DNA from 4 places in the Ensifer sp. ENS06 genome. Region 3 is predicted to be linked to each of the others. Evidence: riboswitches for the same ligand, from Rfam matches in the RefSeq annotation. Region 3 holds a riboswitch; each other region holds the start of a gene.

Region 1 (4,817 bases), on a different contig from region 3:
GGACTGGGGTTCCAGTGGGGCCCTCAGTCCATTGCCCCATCGTAAAGCGGTCTTCGGCGGGCGTCTTTCCGCCAAAGTGGTTGGAGATGTCCTCCTGGCCCGGCATCAGTGTGTTGACGCAAAAGTGGCGCGTGTCCTCGAAAGCGTGAAAACACGAGTTTGCGCGATTGATGCAGACGAGAAGTGTTGCCGGCGTGTCGCTCACACTACAGACCGCCGAGGCCGTGAAGCCGTAGCGCTTGCCGCCGTATCTGGTAGTGACGACGTTGACCGCAGAGCCGAGGCGCGACATGCCGTTGCGAAACGTGGCTTTGTCCACAATGTTGAAGCGGTGGTCCACCATGTTCGTGTCGGCCTCCTGCTGCTCAGCCAGCACTAGGCCATGAGTTCTTTTCGGACGAATTCCGCGCCTGCACTCAAGGCATTCAGCTTGCCTCTCGCAACTCGACGGGACAGGGGTGCCATGCCACAATTGGTACAAGGGCAAAGTTTGTCGGCATCGACAAACTGAAGTGCTTTTCGCAGAGTAGCGGCCACTTCCTCTGGCGTTTCGATGGTATTGCTTGCCACGTCGATGGCTCCGACCATCACCTTCTTGCCCCGGACCAGTTCGATCAAATCCATTGGAACATGAGAGTTGTGACATTCCAGGGAGATCATGCCGATACTGGATTTCTGCAGTTTCGGGAAAGACTCCTCATATTGCCGCCACTCCGACCCCAAAGTGTTCTTCCAGTCTGTGTTGGCCTTGATGCCATATCCGTAGCAGATATGAACGGCAGTTTCGCATTTGAGCCCTTCGATTGCCTTTTCCAAAGTGGCAACACCCCAGTCATTCACTTCGTCGAAAAAGACGTTAAATGCGGGCTCATCGAACTGGATGATATCGACGCCAGCAGCCTCTAGTTCCCTGGCTTCCTGATTGAGGATCTTGGCGAATTCCCAGGCCAGCTTTTCGCGGCTTTTATAGTGGTTGTCAAAGAGCGTATCGATCATGGTCATCGGACCCGGCAAAGCCCATTTGATTGGCTGCGCGGTCTGCTGACGTAGGAACTTGGCATCTTCAACAAAAACCGGTCTTTGGCGAGACACGGCGCCGACAACTGTCGGAACACTCGCGTCATAGCGATCCCGGATTCTGACGGTCTCGCGTTTTTCAAAATCAACTCCGTCGAGGTGCTCGATGAACGTCGTGACGAAATGCTGGCGCGTTTGCTCACCATCACTGACGATATCGATGCCTGCCCGCTGCTGATCGTCCAGCGCCAAACGCAGAGCGTCCCGCTTTCCCTCGATCAATTCCTCATCGTGCAATTTCCAGGGTGACCAGAGTTTCTCGGGTTGTGCAAGCCAAGAGGGTTTCGGCAAGCTGCCGGCGGTAGACGTGGGCAACAGTGTTTTCATGATATAGGACCTTGTATTTCTGGTTCGTCAGGGAACGTGTTTGGCAGACCATTGCTCAAGAATTGACTTGTACGGCTTGATGAAGTGCTCCTCAGCAAACGTTCCCTGCTCAACAGCCAGCCGGCTCCGTTCCTCGCGATCGTAGACAATTCGAGTCAGTGAATAATCCTGATGCTTAAGACTTGGCTGATAGCAGGCCCCTGCAGCGGAATTGGCGTTGTAAATCTCGGGCCGGTAAATCTTCTGAAAAGTCTCCATCGTGCTGATGGTGCTGATGAGCTCAAGATTGGTATAGTCATCAAGCAGATCGCCGAGAAAATAAAACGCAAAAGGCGCAACGCTATTCGGCGGCATGAAAAATCGGACCTGCAACCCCATTTTTTGGAAGTAGAGATCTGTCGAAGACAATTCATCCTGTTGGTATTCTAAGCCTAATACAGGATGATGATTTCCACTTCGACGATATGTCTTGCTGCTCGAGGCACTCAGGCAGATGACCGGGGGCTTATGAAAATGCTCTTTGTAAGCATTGGACTTCAGGAAAGACTTGAATAGGTTTCCATGCAAGTCGCCAAAATTCTCTGGCGTGCTGAATCCGGGGCGATCCTTATTGTACTTTGGCAGCACAACACTGAAGTCGTAATCTCGGACGTATGAGGAAAAATTATTCCCTACGATGCCCTCAATGCGTTCGCCTGTCTTCTGATCGACAATATTCGTTTTCAGGATTTCAATCAGGGGAAAGGCATCATTGCTGCCTTCAGCACCGACATTCATCTCAACCGAAATGATTTCGAGTTCGACAGAATAGCGATCGCCTTCTGGGTTATCCCAATGCGCCAGAGCGTTGAAACGATTGTCAATCATCTTCAAGGCGTTGCGGAGGTTCTCCTGGCGGTTCTCCCCCCTGGCCAAGTTAGCAAAATTCGTCGTAATTCGCGTATTCTCTGACGGGCAATAGTCCTCATCAAAAGAAATTCTCTTTATATTGAAATTAAAATCTCTAATCATTGCGATCGTTCGTCCTAATCTCGAGATAAATCCTGAATTTATTGACGTCAGGACGCACCGGATGGCATTTTCCATTGTTTCAGTCGACGGCCTTTAACTGTCCATGCTTCAGAGCGGTGCGCGTTTTATGCCTGAGAGGTCGATCGAACAAAAATGGTATTATCTCACGGAAGCATGAGCCGTGTTCATGATTTAAGAGATAGCCTGCTACGAAACCCGGGATGTCGGTATCTTGCGAGCCTCACCGTGATGAGCCGAATGCTAGCGATCATGAGCCATACCTCGGCCGAGACAGTAACCGCCACTTCCGGCACAAACCAATGATAGACGCCTTGACCACCTCAGCGACATACGACATTGGTTCGTTATCGTGGTTCTGCGGACGAAAGTCCGGAGCTAAGAGGGAATTCGGTCATGGCTTTATTGCCTGAAGCCGAAGCTGCCCCCGCAACTGTAAACGGCGAGCGAAAGTCCATCCATGTCACTGAGGCAAGCCTCGGGAAGACGGACCAGAGCGACGACCCGTAAGCCAGGAGACCTGCCGCGATAGATAACGTCCACGGGCGGGGTGTCCCGGAGTGCCGCTTTCGCGATGGGCATTCCCGTGCCGTCGTCTCTGCGTCATGCCGCCGCTCCTGCCGCAACCTGATGGCAGCGCCGATGACAGAGACCGCGACGATAGAAAAACCCGCCCAGCATGGCTCTATAACCAGTCTCATCGATATCGTCTTTCCCGGAGACACCAACCACCACGGCACCCTCTTCGGGGGAACCGGGCTCGCTCTCATGGATCGCGTTGCCTTTATCGCGGCTACCCGTTTCGGACGGGCGCCATTCGTGACCGCCTCTTGCGAGCGCATTGATTTCCGGCAGCCTGCCCGCATCGGGCATATCGTCGAATTCACGGCCAAACCAGTCAAGGCCGGCCGCCGTTCCCTGACGGTCGAGGTCGAAGTGGTTGCGGAAACCGTTGTCGGTCGTCAGCGGCACACCTGTACGCGCGGCATCTTCCATATGGTCGCCATTCCGAAGGGCGAGTACGCCGCAAGCTATGCTTTGCCCGAACTCGTTGTCACGGAAACCCCGAACATCAAGGATATCGTTGCCATGGTTGAGATCGTCTTCCCGGATCAGGCAAATAGTGTCGGCCGGATGTTCGGCGGCGAAGCGATCTCTTACATGACCAAAGCCGCATTCGTTGCAGCGTCGCGCTACTCCGGCAAGCTCGTGGCACTGGCCTCATCCGAGCGTATCGACTTTGCGAGGGCAGTTGAGATCGGGGAAATCGTCGAGGCAGAGGCACGCGTCGAGCGCGTTGGCCGCAGTTCTATGTCCATCGAAACGAAACTCTGGTCCGAAAATCTGCTGACGGGCGAGAGACATATTACGGCCACGGGACATTTTACCATGGTCGCGATCGACACGGACCACCGGCCGGTTCCTGTCGGCGATGGTGCCCCTGTAGACGTTGTTCCTTGTCACCATGGGCGGGCATAGCCATGTTGGACAGGCAACATTTATCGATTTTGCGTGAAGTCGACCGCTTGGGCAGCCTGACTGCTGCTGCTGAGCGGCTGAACGTCTCCCAGTCCGCTCTCAGCCACACGATCCGCAAGCTGGAAGAGCGCTATGGCGTGGCGATGTGGGAGAAGGACGGTCGCAACCTTCGTCTCACCGAGGTCGGTCGCTACATCGTAACGCTGGCACAGCGCGTTTTGCCCCAAATCGAAAGGGCTGAGGACGTCCTGTCGGATTATCGCCACGGCCAGCGAGGCTCGCTGAAAATCGGCATGGAATGCCATCCTTGCCACCAGTGGCTGATGGGCGTTACAAAGCCCTATCTCATGGAATGGCCGGATGTTGGTCTGGAACTGACGACATCATTCGCGTTCGGCGGCGTGGCGGCGCTGACGGGATACGAGATCGATATCCTGATCACGCCGGATCCGATCGAGATGCCAGGCATCCATTATCTGCCGGTGTTCGACTACGAACTGGTGCTTGCCGTTCCAGCCGATCATCCGCTGGCGCTGAAACGCCATGCCGAACCTGCGGACCTGCTGGATGAGACGCTGTTCACCTATCCGGTACCGCCGGAGCGGCTGGATGTGTTCACGCAATTCCTGGTGCCCGCCAACTGCCGGCCGCGCCACCACCGCAATGTCGAGACGACGGAAATGATGCTTCAGCTCGTGGCGGCAGGTCGCGGAGTCAGCGCCATTCCGGACTGGCTGGTGCGGCGGGAAGCGGCGGCGCTCGGTGTTAGTCCTGTCCGCATCGGTCCGGGCGGGATACAAAAAAGCATCCATCTCGGATTGAGAGATGGCGACGACACTGTCGATTTCATCGCAGGGTTTCTCGCGACGTCGCGCCAGACATCAGCCTGACATTAGTCTCCTTGT
Region 2 (4,817 bases), 230 kb from region 3:
GCGCACCGGGATTATCACCTCGGCTTCCAGACCGCGGCCGTGATCGAGCAGTATCCGGCGCATGTGCACAGGCTTTCACCGGTGCTGACGCTGCAGGGGGCGGTTGCCCATTGCGACATGCCGCTCGAAAGCGGACCGACGCTGTTCTTGCCCTATAGCCAAACCTATGTGCCGGGCTATCTGGCGCTCAACCGGCCGGAATTCCGCGCATATTTCGACGCACACCACGTGCAGCTTCCGCTCGAAAAGGGCGACGTTGTCTTCTTCAACCCGGCGCTCTTCCATGCCGCCGGCACCAACCGCTCCCGGGATATCCGCCGCGTGGCCAACCTGCTGCAGGTGTCTTCGGCCTTCGGTCGCGCAATGGAAACCGTTGACCGACTGACCATGAGCGCGACGCTCTATCCGGCCTTGCGGGCCTTGCTGGCGGGCGGGACGCTGACGCAGGCGGAAGCGGCCAACGCGATCTCCTCCTGTGCCGAAGGCTATTCGTTCCCCACCAATCTCGACCGGGATCCGCCACTCGGCGGGTTGGCGCCGAAGACGCAGGCGCAGTTGATGCGCGAGGCGCTCACTGCGGGGACGGGCGAACAAGAGTTTCTCTCGGTGCTGGAGGCGCAGGCGAAGCGCAAGCTGAGCTGACGAGCGAGTTACAATTTGACAGGCTCCCGGTGTGTTTTAGCCGGGAGCCGCAGCCGTTTCAAACGATCATTTCCGAGGGAGGAATTCGATGAGTGGACAATTGCAAGGCAAGATCGCCATCGTCACCGGTGGTACGCAGGGACTGGGCGCGACGATTGCTGGCCTTTTCGCCGAGCGCGGCGCTGAAGGCATCGTCATCTGCGGCCGCAACGCCGCCAAGGGGCGGGCGAAGGCCGAGCAGATCGGCAAGTCAAGCGGTGCGAAAGTTGTCTATGTCGAGGCCGATCTTGAAAAAGTAGAGGACGCCCGCAAGGTGGTCGCCGCTTGCGACGCGGAATTCGGCCGGGTCGATGCGCTGGTCAACGCCGCAGCTATCACCGACCGTGGCACGATCCTCGACACCACGCCCGAACTCTTCGACCGCATGTTCGCGATCAATGTGCGCGCGCCGTTCTTCCTGATGCAGGAGGCGGTGAAGATCATGCGGCGGGAGAAGACCGAGGGCACGATCGTCAACATCGGCTCTATGTCGGCGATGGCCGGCCAGCCGTTCATTGCCGCCTATTGTTCGTCGAAAGGCGCCCTCGAAACGCTGACCAAAAACACGGCTTATGCGCTTCTTCGCAACCGCATTCGCGTCAACGGGCTGAATATCGGCTGGATGGCGTCCGAAGGCGAAGACCGCATCCAGCGCGAGTTTCATGGCGCGGCGGCCGATTGGCTCGAAAAGGCGGCGGCCGGCCAGCCTTTCGGTCGGCTCGTCGATCCGGCCGAAGTGGCGCGGGCCTGCGCCTATCTGTCGTCGGCCGAGTCCGGGCTGATGACCGGATCGGTGATTTGCTTCGATCAGTCGGTCTGGGGCGCCTATGACGGTTCGCCACATCCGGTCGCTCCGCTTTGAGGTGGAGGTAAACGACTAAGCTCGACAGTAGCCGGCGGAAAGTGGCGTGCCATGTCCCGGCCGGGTTGGCGCCGCTTGTCTTTCTCAAACGGCTGTGCACTTAGTGCCGTCGTCAGGTGCCCGCGAAAGCGGGAGAATCGGGAATCCGGTGTCATTCCGGAACGTGCCCAACGCTGTGACGGGGACGATCGCGTCTAAGAGAGCCTTGAATTGATTCAAGGTTTTGCCACTGGATCTTCAAGCGATCTGGGAAGGCGAGGTGATCGGTTGAACCGAAGTCAGAAGACCGGCCTGGCGAGATAGACCGAACCCCGCGTGGACGGCGGGAGGTTTTCGCATTGTTGGGGATCGAACGATGCTGACTGAACCGAAGGGCGGCCTTGCGGCTGCCGGCGCCTTTTCGTTGCCAGAGCGGGAGGCCGTCTACCGTGCCATCGAGACACGTCGCGACGTGCGCGATGAATTCCTGCCCGCGCCATTGCCGGATGATCTGATCTTGCGCCTGCTGGCCGCTGCGCACAGCGCCCCGTCCGTGGGCTTCATGCAGCCGTGGAACTTCGTGCTGGTGCGGGCGGAAGAAACGCGTGAGCGCGTCTGGCATGCGTTTCGCCGCGCCAATGACGAGGCCGCGCTGATGTTCGAGGCGGAACAACAGGCCAAGTACCGTGCGCTGAAGCTGGAAGGCATCCGCAAGGCGCCGCTCAGCATCTGTGTCACCTGCGACCGCACGCGCGGCGGTGCCGTCGTACTCGGGCGCACCCACAATCCGCAGATGGACGTCTATTCCACCGTCTGCGCCGTGCAAAACCTCTGGCTTGCGGCGCGGGCCGAAGGGGTGGGCGTCGGCTGGGTGAGCATTTTCCACGAGGCCGAGATCAAGGCGATTCTCGGCATCCCAGATCATATCGAGATCGTTGCCTGGCTCTGCCTCGGCTATGTCGATCGCCTCTATCAGCAGCCGGAACTCGCCGTGAAGGGCTGGCGCCAGCGCCTGCCGCTCGACGAGCTGGTTTTCGAAGACGGATGGGGACGCAGCAAGGAGAAGGCGTAAGGCCTCGTCCGATCAATTCTGGACCGGCTGATAGGCCGGTCCCTTCGGATGCTTGAGGTCGATGGCGGTTTCTTCCTGCGGCAGGTAGGTCGGGCCGACGACGCGAACCTTGTTCTTCGACGGATCGTAAGGCCGCTCTTCGGCCGGCGCCTTGGCGGTATTGCTCGCCGCTTCCGGCTTCTTGGTCTCGATGACGATGATCGACGACTGGTCGTCACCGATCTTCGTTCCGTTTGCCTTCGGTGTGGTCGAGGCGGTCTGGGGTATCTGGCAGCCGCACTGGCCGGGTTTTCCGACAGCGCGGGTGCGATAGGCAAAGGCGTTGGGCATTTCGGTATAGGGACGGCCGGTCACGGCCGAGACCATCTTGTCGCTCTCTTCCGTGTTGAGGTCGTGAAAATAGAGCTCGGTCTCAGCCCCCGGGCAGCGCGCCCGACAGGCCTGCTCGTCGCGCGGGAAATCGGCCGGCGTCGCATCTGAAGAAACCGGGAAAAAGGCGCCGTCGCAGGTGCGCACGCACATGGTTCTGAGCGTGCCGCTATAGTAGCGCTCCTGCGGCGCGTAGCCGTCTTCGCCGCGGCCGAGCATCGGGCCGTAGGCGTCTTCCGGCGGCAGGTCGGCAACGATGTTGCGGTGGCTTTCCGGCACGTCCGGTTCCACGCTTGCGAACTCCTCGCGGTCGCCATAGCAACCGTTGATCTCCAGCGCGGCGAGGATGCGGCGCCGGCTGTCGTCGCTGCCGCCGGCGACGATCTGCTCGCGCTCGGACTTCAGCATGCGCAGATTGTCTTCCATCTCGGCGATCAGGCTGTTGAGGCCGTAGCAGGTGTCGGGGTCGCCGCCGTCGAAGCCAATGGCGTTGCCGCCACCGCAACCCGCGCGGCGGCGGTCGTTCTTTGCCCGCCGCAGCTCGATATTCTGCCGCGAGATCGCGCTTGCGTAGTCGCGCGCATCGGCATTGCTGGCGACGTAGTCAGGCAGTTGCGCGAGCCGCGCGTTCAGTCGGTCGCAGGCCGTCGATGCCAGTGACGGACCGGCACCGATCATAACCAGAGGCACAAGGGCCGCAGCGACGTGTTTCATGCGCGTGAACACGGGCGAAAGTCTCTTCCTGTTGCCAGGTCGGCGCCGACCTTCTGCGGGTGGCTGCCAGCGGCATTCCTGTTTCGCCTCCATCATAGAGCTTGTCGTTGATCGTGCAACGACAAGCGACGGTTTGCGTTAACAGCGCAGATCGACTGACGCGCTTAGGCGGCGCGGGCGGTTTCCAGCGACATCGGACGTTCGAGCACGGTACCTTCGATGGCAGCGACCGCCTTCATCCGCGTGAGCAGATCCGGCGTTACTTCCCAGGCGACGGCAACCGCGAAAACGGAGCCGATGCGATGCGGTTCGGCGATACGCTCGCCCGGGCATCCCATGCGCCGGAACATGCGCTCCAGGAACACATCCGTCACCGTGACGATGTGGCTGATGCCGGAAGCAAGGCCCAGCTCGCCGACGCCGCACATCAGTTCGGCGGCCGCGACCGTCACCTGGTTCGACGCGCGGTCCTGCGAGATCTCGGGCTCGATGCAGAAGCGGCTGGATTCCCAGACCGAAGCGCTGCGGATTTCCGGATTATCGCCAAGCAGGATCGGGAAGGTATCGTCCAGCATGTTTGGGCCGAGTGTCGGTAGGAGGCGAAGCGCGCCGCGCAGCCGGCCGGTATCGGGCGCATAGGACAGGACGTAGAGCGGGTTTGCCTGGTCGTAGTTGTCGATTTCCCAGTCGCCTTCGGTCTGCACGTCCCATTTCAGGAAGTCGTGGAAGACGCGCTTGCGCAACCGGAACATGTCGTCGACGGCCGCCGGGTGTTGTGCGCGGGTCTTTCCGTTCAGGATCCTGATCATCGTTTTCTCCATCCGAGTTTGGGGATGGGGCGATGCTGTCAGGCTCGCGGCGGTTGCGTAACTGTCGCTAGCGACAGTTCAAATGCGCGATATTTGCCACTAGATTTCGAGGGGTTTCGGTGGAGGCGTATTGTCGGGTGTCAAACGGAGGGTATCAGAGCGTGTCGTACGGCCTGTGCCACAGCCTGAGTGTTGGAAACGACATTCAGCTTGCGTCGCGCATTGGTCATGAAGAAGCGCACGGTGCGCTCGGAAATGCCGAGGATCGTGGCGATTTCCCAATAGCTCTTGCCGGCGGCGGCCCAGGTCAGGACCTCGGTCTCGCGGCCGG
Region 3 (4,817 bases):
TCGACCAGCGAGCGGATGATCTTGCGGGCATAGACGCCGCGCGCCCAATCCATGGTGCTGACTTCCGCCAGCGTCTTGCCGGCGAGCGCCTTGCTGGTCACGTAGACATCGAGGACTTCGGCTTCCGCGTTGAGCAGCTCCTTGTCCTCGACCTCGAGCAGCTTGTTGTCGAGGTTTTCGACGAGCAGCGAACGCCGGCCCGAAAAGGCGACGACGTCGCCCGGCTGCAGCACGGTGTTGCCATCGGCCTCGATGATCTGGTCGCCGCGCCGCAGGCGCTCGACGAAGACGCGGATCCCGGGAAGGATGTCCTTGACCGGTTTCCCGGTGAGCCCGCTTGCCGCGTCGACGCGATAGGCCCGGAGGCCGAAGTCGTGATAGGCGCGGGTAATGCCGGGCTCGCTGCTTTCGCTGCCACCGCCGAGCTTGGCCTCGTATTCGCGGCAGGCCGCCGGAAGGTCGATGCCAAGAAGCTTGGGACCGAGCTGGGCGAGGATGATCGCCGAGCCGATCGTGCCCCAGATATAGGTCACCGCATAGGCGATCGGGATCTGGTCGGCAAAGGTCTTGGCCTGCTCCGGCGTCAGCCCGAGCGAATTGATCTGGTCGGTCGCAACCCCGATTGCAGCCGAGATCGTCTGCGAGCCGGCATACATGCCGGCGCCATAGCCGAGCGGCAGCCCGGCAATCAGCGCGCAGAGATAGGGAACGACGAGGCACAGCACCAGCACGGAGAGCGCAAAGGCGATCTGTTTCGGTCCATCGGTGCTCAAGCCCCGCACGAATTGCGGCCCGACGCCGTAGCCGACGGCGAAGAGGAAAATCAAAAACAGGGTGGATTTCAGGTCGCCGGAAACCTGGATACCCAGCTGTCCGATGAGAACGCCCGCAAGCAGCGTGGCGGTGACATTTCCAAGGTTGAACCCCGCGACCTTGATCGGACCGATGAGGAAGCCGATGCCGAGGGCGAGGAAGACGGCGACAGGCGGATAGGTCCGAAGCGTGTCGACGAAGAAATCAATGGGATTCACTGATGCTATTCCCTTCTGAAAGTTGAGTTGCCGTCACTTCATTTCGGGATCTGCGCGGCTAAGTTGAGCTTGTTTCCGAGGCTTGTCGATGCCCAATCTTAATCCCGGCAATTGTCGCTTCGGTCGTCGAAATTCTCAACGGGCATAGGGTTACGTGAGCGTAACGTATGTTACATTTCAGCGTTTTTACTTGGGGTTGGGGATCGAGGCCGCCGCGATGTGTCGGTCGCATTCGATCGCAAGACCGCGGCACTGGCCCGGATCGCGATGGCACTTCAACTCTGGTGTTGTAATTCGTAACGTTATCTCCCAACGTGAGGCATGAGGCGTTTTCTCTTGGTTATGCTTGGAAAAGTTGCTGGGCACGGAACGGCGCGTCTTTCTGCTTGCGATAGGGGCGGCAGAACTTCGAGGGCTTGAGAAAAAAGCGGTGTCGTCTCCGCAAGGCGGCCGGTTCGTAAGGTGACGAGGAGGGGAAGCAATGATGGACGAGGTTATCCGAAGGCTCGGCGCACTTGGCGTTCAGCTCCCGACGCCGCCGAGGCCGCTCGGCGCCTACCGCGCGGTGATCGAGGCGGGTGAGATGCTTCATGTTTCGATGCAGGGGCCATTGCTGGACGGGCGCTTCGTGCATACGGGGCTGCTCGGGCGCGATGTGACCATCGACGAGGGGCGCAAGGCCGCAGAGTTGGCAGTGCTCAACGCGCTGGCGCAGATCCACGAGCATCTCGGCCGTTTCGAGCGTATTCGCCAGATCGTCCGGCTGGAGGGACATGTCGCCTGCACTGAGGATTTCCTGGAGCACCCGAAGATACTCGACGGTGCTTCCGAGCTTCTGGCGGCCGCCTTTGGCGAAAGGGCTGGCCATGTTCGCTCCGTCTGCGGCGTGCGCAACCTGCCGGGCAACGCCTCTGTCGCGGTGACGCTGACGGCCGAACTCTTCCCGCCGGAGTTCTGAGGCAGCACGGCACGTCTTTTAGCGTGGTCGCTATCGCGGGCGTCGGATTGTGTCCGGCGCCCAATTTTTGGCTTGCGCTACGTAATGTTATTTTATAACAAACGTCGCATGACGAAACGCCGCATGTTGATAGATCCCTCCCGCCTGTGTCGTGCGGTTGTCTCATCCGCCGATTCATGCGAGGAAGGCGTTGATGGTGCTGCGTCCGCGACAATGCGGAAGCGGCTGAAAAGGGAACACGGAACGGACGACCCTGATGGGGCCGAGACCGTGGCTGCCCCCGCAACTGTGAGCGGAAAGCGCATTCACACCATGTCACTGGTCGAAGACCGGGAAGACGTGGATGCGCCACGACCCGCGAGCCAGGAGACCTGCCATCGAACCGATCAACCACAACGGACGGGGTGTTCCGATGGAAAAGAACTGGCTTTCATACGACGGTTTTCCGTCCTCTTGCCGTTTCGCCATCTCTTGCCGTCAGTCCGGCGGAGGGCAGGAATGGCTGAGCCGAATTTCCGACAGCACAAGATAACGGTCTGCACCGATTGCCGCTTCACCGGCGGCCCATGCGTGCCCGGTGCCGAGCTGATCAAGCGGCTCAACCTGAGCATCGCAGCGCTCGGCGCACCGCTCGATCGCGACTTCTCGATCGCCGGAACGGTCTGCATGGCGGCCTGCACGCGGCCCTGCACCATCGCCTTCCAGGCGACGGGGAAGGCGACCTATCTCTTCGGCGACGTCTCGCCGGAAGAGGACATCGACGATCTCGTGCGCTTTGCCACAACCTATGCCGAGCGTGGCGATGGCATGACGCGGGCGGCGGAACGGCCGCGCGGGCTGAAAGGCAAGACGCTTGCCCGCATTCCCGCGGCGATGCTCGTCTCCGAAGATCTTGGCGGGCACTTCCAATGAGGTCGCGCAGAGGAACGAACCCATGAGCTGCAACGCAACGGGTGCAGCCCTCACGGTCGAGGGCCTTCGCTGGGGGCCGCGTTCGGGCCTGACGCTGGTCAACGACATCGGCTTTGCGATCGCGGCCGGCAGCCGGCTTGCGATCCTCGGGCCGAATGGCGCCGGCAAGACCTCGCTTCTGCGCTGCCTCTACCGGGCGGTGCAGCCGAACGCCGGCCGTGTTTCGGTCGATGGCGTCGATCTCTGGTCGATCTCGGCGCGCGAGGCGGCAAGGACAATCGCCGTCGTCTTGCAGGAGATGCCCGGCGATTTTCCCTTCAGCGTGCGCGACGTCGTGATGATGGGACGCATTCCGCGGCGGGAGGGCTTGAGCGGCTGGAACGATTTCGACCGCGAGCGGGTGCAGCATGCGCTCGCGCATCTCGATCTCGCCCATCTTGCCGGTCGCCAGTTCTCGACGCTTTCGGGCGGTGAGAAGCAGCGGGTGCTGATCGCCCGCGCGCTGGCACAGGAACCGCGCATCATCATCCTCGACGAGCCGACGAACCATCTCGACATCCGCCACCAGCTCGAAATCCTCGAGCTCTTGCAGACGCTGAAACTGACAATCGTCTCGACGCTGCACGACATCAATCTCGCCGCCGAGTTTGCGACAGATGTCGCGATCTTGACCGCCGGGCGGCTGACGGCCTTCGGCCCGCCCGAAGAGGTGCTCAGCCCCAGCGAGCTTTCGGCCGCCTTCGGCGTCACCGCCACCGTTCACAATGCCGCTGCCGGCGGCGCCCGCTTTTCCTTTTCACTTCCTCGACAGGGATCGATTTCATGAAGATCAATATTGCCCCATTTTCCCTTCTTTTCGTGCTTGCCGCCGCCACGCCGGCGCTCGCCTATCCGGTCACCGTCAAGAGCTGCAACCGCGAGGTGACCTTCGACGCGGCGCCGAAGCGGGCGATCGCCAACGACGTCAACCTGGTGGAGATGATGCTGGCGCTGAGGCTCCAGGACCGCATGGTCGGCTATACCGGCGTTTCCGGCTGGAAGACGCTGGACGAGAAGCTGCGCGAAGGCGTCAAGGAACTGCCGGAGCTTTCGGAGAAATATCCGACCAAGGAAGTGCTGCTCAACGCCGATGCCGATTTCCTCTTTGCCGGCTGGAACTACGGCATGAAGGTGGGCGGCGAGGTCACGCCCGAGACATTGGCGCCCTTCAAGATCGGCGTCTACGAGCTGACCGAATCCTGCATCCACGTGATGGCCAAGCAGAAGCCTGATATGAACGACATGTTCGTCGATCTTCTCAATCTCGGCCGCATCTTCGGCGTCGAGGATCGCGCCGAGACGCTGGTTGACGGCTATCGCCGCCAGCTTGCCGAGATCACCAAGGCGAACGCCGGCAAGGCTAACCCGACGCGGGTCTTCGTCTATGATTCCGGCGAAGAGAAGCCGTTTACTTCCGGCCGCTTCGGCATTCCGACGGCGATGATCGAGGCCGCCGGCGGCGCCAACATCATGGACGACGTGGAAAAGAGCTGGGTGGAAATCTCCTGGGAGCCGGTGATCGAGCGCAACCCGGAAGTGGTGGTCATCGTCAACTACGGCGAGGTGAAGGCCGAGGACAAGATCGCCTTCATGAAGAACAATGCAGCCTTCAAGAATGTCGATGCCGTCAAGAACGATCGCTTCGTCGTGCTCGATTATGTCGAAGCGACGCCAGGCCCGCGCAACATCGACGCCATTGCCAGGCTTGCCAAGGCCTTTCAGGGCGAGGGCCTGTAAGCGATGCTGGCTGAGGATGCGTCGCCTGGTCCCGTCGCCGTTTCACGCCTAGCGCCGGCACGGGCGCTGAAGGCGGGTGCCGGTCTCATGACGGCGCTTTTGCTGCTGGCCTTGACCGTCACGGCCGGCGTATCGCTCGG
Region 4 (4,817 bases), on a different contig from region 3:
GAGCGTGCGCTTGATCCGGAACTTTCCTCCTGGCTCGCCTTCGGTACGCAGAAACTCGACGAACTCAGCCTGCTTGCCAGCGCCTTCGAGCCGGGGCTTGCCATTTCCGAGCACGTTTTCGCCGCCTCGATCGCGTCCGCCCAGGCGAGGCTCACCTCACTCAGGATCCATGATCCTTTGGTCGCCGGGCGCTTGAAAGCGCTGACGGATGCGGACAGCAAGCGGCAGTCCCCGTTCGCGGGTCGCCGGGCACTGCAGGCGAAGAAGCTGTCATTGCCGCTCTTCCCGACAACGACGATCGGATCCTTCCCACAGACATCGGAGGTTCGGCAGGCCCGTTCACTGCATGCGAAGGGCGAACTCAGCTATGTCGACTACACCGCCTATCTTCGCCGAGAGACCGAACTGGCGGTGCGCTGGCAGGAAGAGGTCGGCATCGACGTACTCGTTCACGGCGAGTTCGAGCGCAACGACATGGTGCAATATTTTGGCGAGCAGCTCTCGGGCTACGCCTTCACCCAGAGCGGCTGGGTGCAGAGCTACGGATCGCGCTGCGTGCGTCCGCCTGTTATCTTCGGCGACGTTTCGCGACCAAACCCGATGACGGTCGAGTGGGCGACCTTCGCGCAGTCGCTGACCGATCGCCCGGTCAAGGGCATGCTGACGGGTCCGGTCACCATGCTGCTATGGTCCTTCGTTCGTGACGACCTGCCACGTTCCGTGGTGTGCCGGCAGATCGCGCTAGCACTGCGCGATGAAGTGTCGGATCTCGAGGCGGCCGGCATCGCCATCATCCAGATCGACGAACCGGCACTGCGCGAAGGCCTGCCGCTGCGTAATGCCGATCGCAAGCCCTATCTCGACTGGGCGGTGGAGTGCTTCCGTCTCAGTGCAGCCGGGGTGGGCGATGCGACCCAAATCCACACCCATATGTGCTACTCCGAGTTCAACGACATCATGGCCGCAATCGCGGCGATGGACGCCGACGTCATGTCGATCGAGACGTCGCGATCGAAAATGGAACTGCTCGGCGCCTTCGCCGACAAGGCCTATCCGAACGAGATCGGCCCGGGCGTCTACGACATCCATTCGCCGCGAGTGCCCAGCGTCGAGGAAATGGTGCATCTCATCGAAAAAGCGACCGAGGGCCTCACGCCGGACCAGATCTGGGTCAATCCCGATTGCGGACTGAAGACCAGGCGCTGGGAAGAGACGCGGCCGGCGCTCGTCAACATGGTCGCCGCCGCCCGCTCGCTTCGAGCGGCTTTTGCCGCCGATACGCGCGAAGCCGTCAAAGCATGACGGGGCAGCACGAAGTCACGACGGCGCCGGGGGAAACCCCGGCGCCACAAACCCTGATCGACATCGTTTTTCCAGGCGATACCAATCACCATGGCACGCTCTTTGGTGGCGCCGCCCTCGCGTCGATGGACCGGATCGCTTTCATCGTCGCCACCCGTCACGGGCGCGTTCCCTTCGTCACCGCATCCTGCGACCGCATCGATTTTCGTGCGCCTGCGCGCATCGGTCAGATCGTCTGCTTCAGCGGCCGTCCGGTTCGTGTCGGGCGCCGCTCGATGGTGGTCGAGGTCGAGATGATCGCGGAAGATATCGCCACCGGCAGCCGCGCCCTTTGCAGCAGGGGCACCTTCACCATGGTCGCGATGCCCCGTGCCGATGAAACGGATTGGATGCTGCCGCCGCTCGATGTGGCAACGGACACGCCCGAAGAGGCGGGCACCCTACGCATGGTCGACATCGTCTTTCCCGGCCAGGCCAACAGCTTTGGCGCCATATGCGCTGGCAACGCCCTCGCGCATATGACGAAGGCCGCATTCGTCGTCGCGACGCGCCGGAGCCGCCGGGCGACCGTCCTTGCCTCCTGCACCGGTATGGACTTCAAGCACCGGATCATGATCGGTTCGATCATCGAACCCATCGCCCGCATTGTGCGGACGGGTCGCAGTTCAGCCACCGTCGAGGTCGAACTCTGGTCGGAAGAGCTCCTCACCGGTCTGCGACAGCGGACTGTTACCGGAACGTTCGCTATGGTCGCCGTCGACGAGGACAACCGGCCCGTGGCCGCTTTCGCTGCTTGATGGAATGGGGCGTCCGCACCAGGGGCGCCCTATCCACAACCTTGGTGCCAACCGGCTGTTTACTCCCCGTTATCCACACTGCAAAAGAAACCACCCTCCTACCCCCGCCTTCCACATACGGAACCTATTGACGCAGATTTGCGATGAACTACTATATCTAGTGTTCGAGGTTCTTCCGATTCGCAAGGATTGGGAGCTAAGACGGGAATACGGTGCGCCGGCGGGTTTCCGCTGAGGCTATGCCGTAGCTGCCCCCGCAACTGTAGACGGCGAGCGACTGTCCGGATTTGGACCACTGAGGCATGAGGCCTCGGGAAGGTCGGGATGGAAGCTTTGACCCGTAAGCCAGGAGACCTGCCTCGATCACCAAACGTCCACGGGCGGGGTGTCCGGAGGGGTTGAGTGCGTGGCAGGATGAGCCTGCCCGATCGTCTCGACGTCTCCCCGGCAGCCCGTCGAAAGCTTCGGGGTGAAGTCATGCCAGTTTCTTCCAGTTCAGATCCACCTTCTGCGGACGGGTGCGCATTGTTGCGCGCCTGATCGAAAGGCCGCGCCTTGAAAACCCGCATCCGCGGAATTCCTGAGCGCCCGACCAAAACGAGCCGGCCCGGTTGCGTAACCGACCTTGGGCCAGCTTGACGACGTCAACTCCGGTCGAGTCGACCGGGGAGCGATGTTTCGTGTCCAATCGCCAACACCACGGTTCGCGTTCGCGCGATCCGACGACTTTTTGCGCCCATTTGCCAGACCCTCACGAGGAACCCATGTCGATCACCGTCTACAGCAAACCAGCCTGCGTCCAATGCACCGCCACAACCCGTGCGCTCGACCGCCAAGGCATCGATTATCGCATCGTCGATATCTCCGAGGATTCCGATGCATTCGCGCTGGTGCAGGGTCTTGGCTATCGGCAGGTCCCGGTCGTCGTCGCCGGCGAGCGGCATTGGGCGGGTTTCCGCCCGGACATGATCAGCGCGCTTTCCTGAAGGACGCGGGCGATGGGCCTGATCGTCTATTTTTCCAGTCGCTCGGAAAACACCCATCGCTTCGTCGAAAAGCTCGGCCTTCGCGCCGCCCGCATACCGCTCAGGGAAAGTATGGACGCACTTACGGTCGCAGAGCCCTATGTGCTGATCGTGCCGACCTATTGCGGCGACGATGGCCGCGGGGCGGTGCCGAAGCAGGTCATCCGCTTCTTGAACGACGCGGGCAACCGCTCTCACATCCGCGGCGTGATCGCAGCGGGCAACAGCAATTTCGGCGCGACCTACGGGATCGCCGGCGACGTGATTTCGGCCAAGTGCCGGGTACCCTATCTCTACCGGTTCGAGCTGCTCGGGACCGACGAGGACGTCGCCAATGTCAAAAACGGGATGGAACGATTTTGGACGTCACGACACTCGAACGCCCCTTGAAGGCGACGGAAGCAGCGCTCGACTATCATGCGCTGAACGCAATGCTGAACCTCTATGACGAAGAGGGACGGATCCAGCTCGACAAGGACCGGCAGGCGGCGAAACAGTACTTCCTCCAGCACGTCAACCAGAACACGGTGTTCTTCCATAACCTCCGGGAAAAACTCGATTATCTGGTGACCGAGGGCTATTACGAGCAGGAAGTGCTGGACCAGTATTCCTTCAACTTCGTGCGCGATCTCTACGATCATGCCTATTCAAAGAAGTTCCGCTTTCCGACCTTCCTCGGGGCGTTCAAATACTACACGTCCTATACGCTGAAGACCTTCGACGGAAAGCGCTACCTGGAACGCTACGAAGACCGTGTCTGCATGGTGGCGATGGCCTTGGCGCGCGGCAACGAGGGGCTTGCCCGCGATCTCGTCGACGAGATCATCTCCGGCCGCTTCCAGCCGGCAACGCCGACTTTCCTCAACGCCGGCAAGAAGAGCCGCGGCGAGCTCGTCTCCTGCTTTCTGCTCCGGATCGAGGACAACATGGAGAGTATCGGCCGCGCCATCAATTCGGCGCTGCAGCTTTCCAAGCGCGGTGGCGGCGTGGCGCTGTCGCTCACCAACATCCGCGAGATGGGCGCGCCGATCAAGCAGATCGAGAACCAGTCATCCGGCGTCATCCCGGTCATGAAGCTGCTCGAAGACAGTTTCTCTTACGCCAACCAACTCGGCGCGCGCCAGGGAGCCGGTGCTGTCTACCTGCACGCCCACCACCCCGACATCATGCGCTTCCTCGATACCAAGCGCGAAAACGCCGACGAGAAGATCCGCATCAAGACGCTGTCGCTCGGCGTCGTCATCCCCGACATCACCTTCGAGCTCGCCCGCAACAATGAGGACATGTATCTGTTCTCACCCTATGACGTGGAGCAGGTCTATGGCGTGCCCCTCACCGAGATTTCGGTGACCGAGAAGTACCGCGAGATGGTCGAGGATGCCCGCATCCGCAAGCGCAAGATCAAGGCGCGCGACTTCTTCCAGATCATCGCCGAGATCCAGTTCGAGAGCGGTTATCCCTACATCATGTTCGAGGACACGGTGAACCGGGCAAACCCGATCGCCGGGCGCATCACCATGAGCAATCTCTGCTCGGAAATCCTGCAGGTGAGCGAAGCGAGCGCGTTCAACGACGACCTCTCCTACAAGCACATGGGCAAGGACATCTCCTGCAACCTCGGTTCGCTGAACATTGCGGCTGCGATGGACAGCCCGGATTTCGGCCAGACGATCGAGACCTCGATCCGCGCCCT

Evidence for each region. Region 3 has a riboswitch for cobalamin ahead of IB279_RS10970 (DUF1636 domain-containing protein). Riboswitches for the same ligand answer to the same signal wherever they lie in the genome.
Region 1: linked by a shared signal. The riboswitch ahead of IB279_RS34305 (acyl-CoA thioesterase) and the one ahead of IB279_RS10970 (DUF1636 domain-containing protein) in region 3 are both predicted to bind cobalamin.
Region 2: linked by a shared signal. The riboswitch ahead of bluB (5,6-dimethylbenzimidazole synthase) and the one ahead of IB279_RS10970 (DUF1636 domain-containing protein) in region 3 are both predicted to bind cobalamin.
Region 4: linked by a shared signal. The riboswitch ahead of nrdH (glutaredoxin-like protein NrdH) and the one ahead of IB279_RS10970 (DUF1636 domain-containing protein) in region 3 are both predicted to bind cobalamin.

What each region holds. Positions count from the first base shown of each region.
Region 1 is NZ_JACVBC010000019.1:106,653-111,469, forward strand. It holds gene IB279_RS34290 (flavin reductase) at 1-343, opposite strand, end outside; gene IB279_RS34295 (methionine synthase) at 376-1,404, opposite strand; gene IB279_RS34300 (DUF1852 domain-containing protein) at 1,432-2,415, opposite strand; cobalamin riboswitch at 2,770-2,976, shown strand; gene IB279_RS34305 (acyl-CoA thioesterase) at 3,064-3,912, shown strand; gene IB279_RS34310 (LysR family transcriptional regulator) at 3,915-4,802, shown strand.
Region 2 is NZ_JACVBC010000002.1:146,045-150,861, reverse strand. It holds gene IB279_RS09820 (phytanoyl-CoA dioxygenase family protein) at 1-642, shown strand, start outside; gene IB279_RS09815 (SDR family oxidoreductase) at 731-1,543, shown strand; cobalamin riboswitch at 1,641-1,853, shown strand; gene bluB (5,6-dimethylbenzimidazole synthase) at 1,899-2,594, shown strand; gene IB279_RS09805 (DUF2865 domain-containing protein) at 2,607-3,677, opposite strand; gene IB279_RS09800 (acyl-homoserine-lactone synthase) at 3,842-4,486, opposite strand; gene IB279_RS09795 (LuxR family transcriptional regulator) at 4,627-4,817, opposite strand, start outside.
Region 3 is NZ_JACVBC010000002.1:380,908-385,724, reverse strand. It holds gene aspT (aspartate-alanine antiporter) at 1-1,031, opposite strand, end outside; gene IB279_RS10975 (RidA family protein) at 1,513-1,989, shown strand; cobalamin riboswitch at 2,167-2,383, shown strand; gene IB279_RS10970 (DUF1636 domain-containing protein) at 2,488-2,901, shown strand; gene IB279_RS10965 (ABC transporter ATP-binding protein) at 2,924-3,727, shown strand; gene IB279_RS10960 (ABC transporter substrate-binding protein) at 3,724-4,677, shown strand; gene IB279_RS10955 (iron ABC transporter permease) at 4,765-4,817, shown strand, end outside.
Region 4 is NZ_JACVBC010000003.1:506,473-511,289, reverse strand. It holds gene metE (5-methyltetrahydropteroyltriglutamate--homocysteine S-methyltransferase) at 1-1,302, shown strand, start outside; gene IB279_RS15935 (acyl-CoA thioesterase) at 1,299-2,099, shown strand; cobalamin riboswitch at 2,250-2,476, shown strand; gene nrdH (glutaredoxin-like protein NrdH) at 2,864-3,085, shown strand; gene nrdI (class Ib ribonucleoside-diphosphate reductase assembly flavoprotein NrdI) at 3,098-3,514, shown strand; gene nrdE (class 1b ribonucleoside-diphosphate reductase subunit alpha) at 3,484-4,817, shown strand, end outside.